2 regions of the Burkholderia sp. F1 genome follow, and region 1 is predicted to be linked to the other one. Evidence: riboswitches for the same ligand, from Rfam matches in the RefSeq annotation. Region 1 holds a riboswitch; the other holds the start of a gene.
The links. Region 1 has a riboswitch for manganese ahead of ACFIMZ_RS05490 (TMEM165/GDT1 family protein). Riboswitches for the same ligand answer to the same signal wherever they lie in the genome.
Positions count from the first base shown of each region.

Region 2: it holds a riboswitch for manganese, as region 1 does, so the genes downstream of both, ACFIMZ_RS21475 (sodium:calcium antiporter) here and ACFIMZ_RS05490 (TMEM165/GDT1 family protein) in region 1, are expected to answer to the same signal.

Region 1 covers NZ_CP172421.1:1,120,949-1,125,359, forward strand. Annotated here, with positions in the region: gene pepN (aminopeptidase N) at 1-853, opposite strand, end outside; gene ACFIMZ_RS05485 (DUF4136 domain-containing protein) at 1,040-1,735, shown strand; gene ACFIMZ_RS05490 (TMEM165/GDT1 family protein) at 1,785-2,357, opposite strand; yybP-ykoY riboswitch at 2,437-2,575, opposite strand; gene guaD (guanine deaminase) at 2,648-3,961, opposite strand; gene ACFIMZ_RS05500 (adenosine deaminase) at 4,118-4,411, opposite strand, start outside.
Region 2 covers NZ_CP172422.1:550,765-555,175, forward strand. Annotated here, with positions in the region: gene ACFIMZ_RS21465 (TolC family protein) at 1-445, opposite strand, end outside; gene ACFIMZ_RS21470 (hypothetical protein) at 537-905, opposite strand; gene ACFIMZ_RS21475 (sodium:calcium antiporter) at 1,187-2,185, opposite strand; yybP-ykoY riboswitch at 2,241-2,418, opposite strand; gene ACFIMZ_RS21480 (patatin-like phospholipase family protein) at 2,644-3,789, shown strand; gene ACFIMZ_RS21485 (hypothetical protein) at 3,877-4,116, shown strand; gene ACFIMZ_RS21490 (VOC family protein) at 4,192-4,411, opposite strand, start outside.

The sequences.
Region 1 (4,411 bases):
CCGGGTTCGCGAGCACGTACTTCGTGTTGAAGATGTTGAGTCCCTTGTTCTCCATCGCGCCCATGTTGAAGTCGCCGACCGCGACGATCATGAAGCGGTCGAGATCGAGCTCGAGGCCAAAGCGCTTCTCGTCCCAGCGGATCGAGTGGATCAGCGAATCCATCGCGTGGCGGGTCTTGTCGAGGTCTTGCGGCTCGACCCACACCTGCAGCAGCTTCTCGTTGCCGGAGCCGGCCGTGATCTTTTCCTCGATCGCGACAAGCTTGCCCGCGACGAGCGCGAACAGGTAGCTCGGCTTCCTGAACGGGTCTTCCCACTTCGCGTAGTGGCGGCCGTCGGGCAGCTCGCCGGAATCGACCAGGTTGCCGTTCGACAGCAGCACCGGGTATGCGGCCTTGTCGGCGCGCAGCGTCACCGTGTACGACGCCATCACGTCGGGACGGTCGAGGAAATAGGTGATGCGGCGGAAGCCCTCGGCCTCGCATTGCGTGAAGAAGTTGCCGCCCGACACGTAAAGGCCCGACAGCGTCGTGTTCTGGTCCGGCGCGCAGGCGCTGTCGAGCGTCAGCTCGAACGCGTCGGGCACGTTCTCGACGGTCAGCCCGCGCTCGTGCGCGCGCACGGCCGCGTGCGGCGCACCGTCGAGCGATGCGGCGACGAATTCGAGCGCCTCGCCCATCAGCTCCAGGTGCGGGGCGGGCGCGGCGTCGGGATTGCGGCGCACGCGCATCGTGTTCCTGACGATCGTGCGGGCCGGCGCGAGGTCGAATTCGAGCGCGACGGAATCGATGAGGAAGGCCGGCGGCGTGTAGTCGGCGCGGCGGATCACGGGGGAGGAGGCGTTGTCGGACATGGTCGTCGAGGTCGGTGGAATCGGGAACGGGCGCGCGGCGCGGGCCCGGCGAACCGGCCCATTGTACAAAGGCTTGAGTTTGCGTGCCGTGCGAACTTTTTACCGTTTCGGACAGTCCGCGTATTATCGGCATCCCGACCGTTTCGCGCGACGCGACGATCGGGTGACGGATTGACGAGGATGATCATGAGACGCGAACGGATTTTTCGCGGTGCAGGTTGGGCGGTGGCGCTGTGCGTGGCGCTGCTGGCCGGCTGCACCAGCTATGTGACGACGCAGGTCACGGCCTTCTCCGACTGGAGCGGCAGCGACGCGACACGCACTTATGCCTTCACGCGCAGCGACGCGCAGAGGAACAGCATCGAGCAGTCGACCTACGAGCCGATCGTTGCCAACGAACTGTCGTCGTATGCGTTCCGCCAGGTGCCGCAGGCGAGCGCCCGCTACCTGGTCGGGCTGACCTACGGCATCGGCAGCGACCTGGTCGCGGTGCCGCAGCCGGTCTATTACGACCCCTGGTTCCCCGGGCCGTACTGGCGGCGCGGGCCGTGGGGCCCGTGGGGGCCCTGGGGGCCGATGCCGACCGGCTACGTGAACCAGACGTATCAGGTGTTCGATTACACGCTCGGCATCCGCATCACCGAGCGCGCGACGGGCAAGGAAGTCTATAACGTGACCGCGCGCACGACCGGCGACAACGGCGCGCTGCTGTACGCGATGCCGTTCCTCGCGCGCAGCGCGCTCGCCGATTTCCCGCTCGGCAACGGCGCGGTCAGGACGGTGCGGCTGCCGGTCGACAAGAAGGGCGGGCCGGCCGCGCCGGCGGCCAACGAGCGCGCGGTGTCGGCCGCGCCGGCGTCGGGGGCGGCGGCGGTCAAGTAGCAGGCGATGGCGCTGCCGCGGCCGCCGGCCGGCCGCCGCGCCGCGCGGGTCATGCCCCGACGCCGAACAGCGCGAGCGCGCCGAGCACGACGAACAGCACGGCCGCGATGCCGTGCACGACCTTCGTCGGCAGGCGGTGCGCAAAGCGGTCGCCGAGCAGGATCGCCGGCACGTTCGCGAGCATCATCCCGAACGTCGTGCCGGCGACGACGCCGATGTAATCCTGGAAGCGCGCGGCGAGCGCGACGGTCGCAATCTGGGTCTTGTCGCCCATTTCGGCGAGGAAGAACGCGACCAAGGTCGCGCCGAACACGCCGAGCCGCGAGCGGTTCGCGTTGGCTTCGTCGGCGTCGAGCTTGTCCGGCACCAGGATCCACAGCCCCATCCCGATGAACGAGAACGCGAGCGCCCAGCGCATGATCGACGGCGTGACGAGCGCGCCGAGCCATTCGCCGAGCGCGCCCGCGAAGCCGTGGTTGACGAGCGTCGCGACCAGCACGCCGAGAATGATCGGAACGGGCTTGCGGTAGCGCGCGGCGAGCACGAGGGAAAGCAGTTGCGTCTTGTCGCCGATTTCTGCGAGGGCGACGGCGCCGGTGGAGATCAGGAAGGCTTGGGTCACGTACGGGGTTCCACGGGCCTGTTGCTATGCGTGCGAGCGACGATCCACGGCGCGCCCGGCCCTGATGCGGCGCACTGTGAACCATCGGTCTCGCCAGGCCTTCGGTGGCTGCGCCCGCCATGGCCGAACGGCCAAGTCTGTTGACGGACGCCTCCGTCACGATGCGCGCCGGTGGCGCGGGACATCGAGCGGAGCGGCTACTCCCCAATGAGGAGCGGATTCTAGCACGGCGTGCGCCGCGCGCAAAAGCGGTTCGGACACCGCATCGCGTGGCGCGCGCCGGCGTTCGGTCAGGCGGCGCGGCGCGCCGTGCCGCGCTCGTGCACGCAGCGGCCGGCCGCGTAGGTCCGGTACACGGCCCGGTCGTCGCCGAGCAGCGCGAACGCGAACAGCAGCTCCTCGAGCGATTCCGTGCGTTGCGTGCGGCGCGCGAGCAGCGGCGTCGCCTGGGGATCGAGCACGACGAAGTCCGCCTCGGTGCGCGGCGCGAGCGTGCCGACCGTGTCCGCGAGGTCGAGCGCCTGCGCGGCGCCCGCGGTCGCGAGCCAGAACATCCGCGTGGCGCTCAGGTGATGCCCCGACAGCCGCGCGACCTTGTGCGCCTCGTTCATCGTCTGCAGCATCGAGAACGACGTGCCGCCGCCGACGTCGGTCGCGAGCGCGACCGGCACGCCGTATTCGCCCGCCTTGTCGAAGTCGAACAGGCCGCTGCCGAGGAAGAAGTTCGACGTCGGGCAGTGCGCGACCACGGTGCCCGTCTCGGCCATCCGGCGGCGGTCCTCGTCGTCGAGATGGATGCAGTGGCCGTACACCGCGCGGCGGCGCAGCAGCCCGTAATGATCGTAGATGTCGAGGTAGCTGCGGTGGCCGGGGAACAGCTCGGCTGCCCATTTCACCTCGTCGACGTTCTCGGCGACGTGGCTCTGCACGAACACGTCCGGATGGCGGCGCGCGAGTTCGGCGCACGCCTCGAGCTGCGCCTCGGTCGACGTCGGCGCGAAGCGCGGCGTGAGCGCGTACATCTGGCGGCCGCGGCCGTGCCAGCGGCCGATCAGTTCCGCGCTGTCGTCGTACCCCGATTGCGCGGTGTCGCGCAGGAATTCGGGGCAGTTGCGGTCCATCAGCACCTTGCCCGCGATCATCCGCAGGTTGCGCGCGTCGCTCACCGTGAACAGCGCGTCCGCCGACTGCTTGTGCACGGTGCAGTAGACGAGCGCACTCGTCGTGCCGCACGCGAGCAGCTCGTCGACGAAGAATTCCGCGACTTCGCGCGCATGGTCGGCGTCGCCGAACTGCCGCTCGGTCGGGAACGTGTACTTGTCGAGCCACGGCAGCAGACCGGGCGCCGGCGACGCGATCATGTCCGTCTGCGGATAGTGGATGTGCGTGTCGATGAAGCCGGGCACGATCAGCTTGTCGCGCAGGTCGTGCACGAGCGCGTCGGGCGGCAGCGTCGCGGCGAGCCGCGCGTGCGGGCCGGCCGCGACGACCTTGCCGTCGTCGACGATCAGAAGGCCGTCGGTCTCGTAGTGCGCGGCCTGGTCGGATTGCGCCGGGTCGCCGCTGAAGGTCAGCAGCTGGGCGCGGAAAGCGGTTTGCGTCATGACGAATGGTCCTGCGTGGAAAAAACGATCAGCGTGGTGCGAGCGGCGGCGCGGGGCGGGTTGCGACGGCCCGCGCCGCCTCGGATATCAATCGGAAAGGCGTTCCTCAAGGTCTGTCGCTGTGACCGCGGCAGTCCGCATTCGTCGGTCGCATCGTCAGGCGGCGTGCCAGTACGCGTCGAGGCGCGCGGTCAGCGCGTCGCGTTGCGCGGCGTCGACGAACGACGCCTCGAAGCCGTTGCGGATCACGGTGTGGACTTCCGCATCCGTCAGGCGCAGCCCTTCGACGGTCGCGAAATAGTTGTCGTTGACGTAGCCGCCGAAGTAGGCCGGATCGTCCGAATTGATCGTCACCGCGACGCCCTGGTCGAGCAGCGCCTTCAGCGTGTGCTTCGCCATGTCGTCGAACACGCACAGCTTCAGGTTCGACAGCGGGCAGACGGTGAGCGC
Region 2 (4,411 bases), on a different replicon from region 1:
CCGTGGCGGTTTGCTGGCGAACGTTGGCGAGTTGCACAAGGTAGCCGGCGCGCTCGCGCCCGACCATCTCGCTGGCCAGCGCGGAACGCAGCCTCCGCTTGTCGCCGGACACCCACTCCTGTTCGATGCCGATACGGCGCATCGTCATGAAGTCCTGGCCGATGGTGAAGCGTTGCGGACCGTTGACCGGCAGATTGTCGATGCCCGCCTTGAGCATCGGGTCCGGCAACTGGCCGGCTTTGACGGCCGCCTCCGAGCTGGCGCGCACCGACGCCTGCGCGGCCTGCATCGATGAAGAGCGATCGGTCGCCGACTGCAGCGCGGCGTCCAGCGTGAATGGCGCCTGCTGGGCGTGAGCGACGCCCGCGACGAGAAGCGCGGCAACAAGCGTGTGCACGCGCCACGGCACACGCCGACGCAGCGGCGTGCCGAAAATGAATGGCATGTTCTAACCCCAAAGGCGAAATCCCATAGGGATTCCACGTCCGGCAAAGGACGAACCTCACCGCATCTGCGGTGAACCTGTCAGCGAGGGATCAGACGAGACGCGGGGGGCGCCATAACCCGTTCGGGTCACGGACCGGGAGAGACTGGATGTAATGGAAGACGACGGGCGTACCGAACACGGCCGGTCGGCTGATGTCGGCCTTGGCGGCCGGATGGTAGAGACTGCCGAACTGGCATTGGGCAGTCACTTTGCAGAACACGCCCTTGGCCTTGGCTTTATCGACGGACGAGGGCTTCATCGATTCGCAGCCCGGCATGTCGGCGGACGCGCTGGCGTCCGCATCCATCGACATCGCTTGCTGCATCGGGCATTCACCGGTCAGGCCGCTGGCCGCCAGCCCGCTGATGGGCAGCACCGCGCAGAGCAGCAACAGGATGAAGGTCCGGAGCAGTTTCATGGCCGGGATTATAGCCTGTAGCCCGGCGCGATCGCGGTGGGTAATTGCACGCCTTTTTGGCGGGGGCCGTGAGACGGGGGCGAGCATCTCCTCCGCGCCCTGGCGGAAGTCGCTTGCCGCCGAAGGGGCGGGCGGCAACTCGACCGCGCATGCTTCATCGTGGCCGGCACGGTCCGAAAATGAGCCGCCAGGCCGTCATGTTCGTCGGGAAAAGGCCGATCGGCACGCGTGTCGAGGCATCGAATCGCGCGCCGGTTTTTTCGTAATCAGGCCGCACCTGGCTAGACCACGAACAGCAGTGTGGCAAACGCCGCGTAGAGCCAGCCGACATGCGTGAGCTGGCGGCTGCGGACCTGCGTCGCACGGAACGACCATTGCAGGAACACGATGGCCAGTGCCGTAATGCACGCGGCGAGAATCGACGGGGTGGCCAGATGCCACGGCGTGAAGAACAGGCCGAACGCCGTGGGGATCGTCGCCTGAATCATCATCGCACCACTGATGTTGGCCAGCGCCAGCCGTTCCTTGCCTTGCCTCACCCAGATCACCGCGTTCATGATTTCCGGCAGTTCGGTCGCGATCGGGCTGAACAGCAACGCGGTGAGTTGCGGGCTCAGTCCGAGCCACGGGCCGACGGCGTCGATCTGACGGACGAACAGATGGGAGGCCGCGAAGATCACCACGAGCGCCCCGATCACCTGCACGGCGACCCAGAGCATTGCCGGATCTGCATCGCGCGGGCGCAGTTTCAGGGGTTCGAGTTCCCCGTGGTCATCGCCGTCGCCGGAGGCGGTCAACTCCTTCCAGCAATACACCGCATACGCAGCGAGAAATGCCAGGCCGAGCACGGGCTTGAAGCTGAACAGGACGAGGCCGAGCCCGATCTTCACGACGAAGATTGCAAGGAACCAGAGCTGGTCGCGACGAAGGCGCTTCGTATCGGCATCGACCGCGCCGGCCCGCACCTTGCCGATGCGGCGCGCGGTGGCCAGCAACGCGACGCCGACAACCGCATACGCGACCGTGCTCAGCGCGAGCGGCCCGCCGATGGCGGCGCCCACGCCGATTTCCTTTTGGGCGGGCGAACTGCCGAATGCGACGGCCACCAGCGTGACGACGCTCTCCGGCAGCGCCGTGCCGAACGCGGCCAGAATGGTGCCGGTCGCCGTCTGCGTCAGATTGAGCTTCCGGCCAAGCCATTCAACGCCATTGACGAACGTTTCGCACGAGAAATAGATGATGCCGGCGGCGGCGACGAGCAGAGCGAAAGTCAGGATCATGACAGTCGCCCCTGAACGAGGATGCGGGGTACGAACGACATGTGTAGTTCTCCACGAGCCGGGCTGCCAAACCAATGACGCAGCCCTTCGCCCGGCTCGGGTGGAAGGGATGCGTCAAAGGTCTCGCCAGGCCGTGGAACGGCTGCCGACGCCATGGCATTGGGTGCCAATCATGTTGACGACGGCGCTTTGCCGGGGGATGGCAAAGCAGACTACTCCCCTAAGACGGGGGCGATTATAGCCGGCTATCGCTTCGATAGGGTGACGGGCGCGAGACGCTTCGGTCTGGTCGTAGCCATCCGAAAATCGTAGCGGCGAACCTGTCCGCATTTTTGCGTGCGAGACGGTCGAACAGCTCGTTGGCCGCACGCGGGCAAGCCGCCGTGACACCGCGCCGATCGCCTACACTGGATCAACCGGACCGGGTCCGGCCATTGCTACCACCAGCGGGGCAAGCCATGTTTGCGAGCCAGCCAGAACGAATGGAATTGCCGGGGCAAGTCGTGCTCGTCCTGCAGGGCGGCGGCGCGTTGGGCGCCTATCAGCTCGGCGTGTTCCAGGCGATGAGCGAGTCCGGCATCGAGCCGGACTGGGTCATCGGCACGTCGATCGGCGCGATCAATGCGGCGCTGATCGTCGGGAATCCGCCCGAGCATCGCTATCGGCGGCTGGCGGAGTTCTGGCGCCGCGTGACCGAACGGACCGACCTGCGCGGGCTGGTCGCGCTGCCGGGCTGGGACAAGCTGTTTGCCGAGATGATGATCATCGGCGGCGGCATCGCGGGGTTCTTCGAGCCGAATCCCGGCTCCTGGCTCGGGCCGATGGCCCGCCTGGGCGTCGATCGCGCGTCCTATTACAGGATCGCGCCGCTGCGCGACACGCTCGTCTCGCTGATCGAACCCGACCTGCTGAACGCGGGCCGGCCGCGCCTGACCGTCGGCGCCGTGAACGCGTGCACGGGCGAGATGCGCTATTTCGACTCGCGCGACCACCACAGCCCGCTGACCGTCGAGCACATCATGGGCTCGGGCGCGCTGCCGCCGGCGTTCCCCGCGGTGCGGATCGACGGCCAGCCGTACTGGGATGGCGGCGTCTATTCCAATACCCCGGTCGAGGTGGTGCTGGACGACACGCCGCGCCGGAGCTCGATCATCTTCTCGGTGCAGATGTGGAACCCGGTCGGCCCCGAGCCGGAGAGCATCTGGCAGGTATCGGAACGGCAGAAGGACATCCAGTACGCGAGCCGCACCGACAGCCATATCGAGCGGCAGCGGCAGATCCACCGCCTGCGCCACGTGATCCGCGAACTGGTCCGGCATGTGCCGGAAGCCGAGCGCGCGACGCCCGAAGTCCGGGCGCTGGCCGCGTGGGGGTGCCAGACCACGATGCGCGTGATCAAGCTCGCCGCGCCGCGGCTCAACGGGGACAACCAGTTCAAGGACATCGACTTCACGCCGGCCGGGATCGCCGCCCGCCGGCGGGCCGGCTACGATGCCGCGATGCGCGCCATTGCGGCGCGCCCGTGGGAGGCGCCGATGGACCCGATCGAGGGATTGAGCGTCTACAGTCCGGACGAAACCGCGACCGGCGAAGCGCGTGTTTGACGCGCGCCGCGCAGCCGCGATCGGGCGCGCCGGGACGGCGATCAAAGCTGGTATGCTGCCCTGAGCGTATCCATGGAGGAGGGCGTCATGGCTTCAAAGCAAGTCTCGAAGAAAAAGTACCTGAAGATCCTCAACAAGCGCCTGCGCGCGCAGCCGGACGCGCCGGCCGGCGCGTCGTTCGTGTTCTACCCGCCGGGCGCGAAGGCGAAGCACGCGACCGGCGTCGTCTCCAGCGAGCCGGGCAGCAAGCGCGAACTGGCGATGATGGCCGCGATCCAGCGCAAGGCGGCCGAGGAGTTCGTCGTGACCGACGCGCGGGCGAAGTAGGCGGGGCGGGCATCGCCCCGGAGCGGACAAGCCTGGCCGACGCTCGGCGGCGCGCACGAGGCGCGGGGACTTTGGTCAATCCGTCGTCCCCGCATAGGCGGCTTTCAGCGCGGCGACGTCGAACTTCGTCATTTGCATCATCACGCCGGCAACGCGCGCGGCCTTGACCGGGTCGGGGTCGGCCATCATCGCGATGAGATCGTCCGGAACGATCTGCCACGAGACGCCGAAGCGGTCTCTCAGCCAGCCGCAGCCGTCGGCCGTGCCGCCTTCGAGCAGCGCGCTCCAGTAGCGG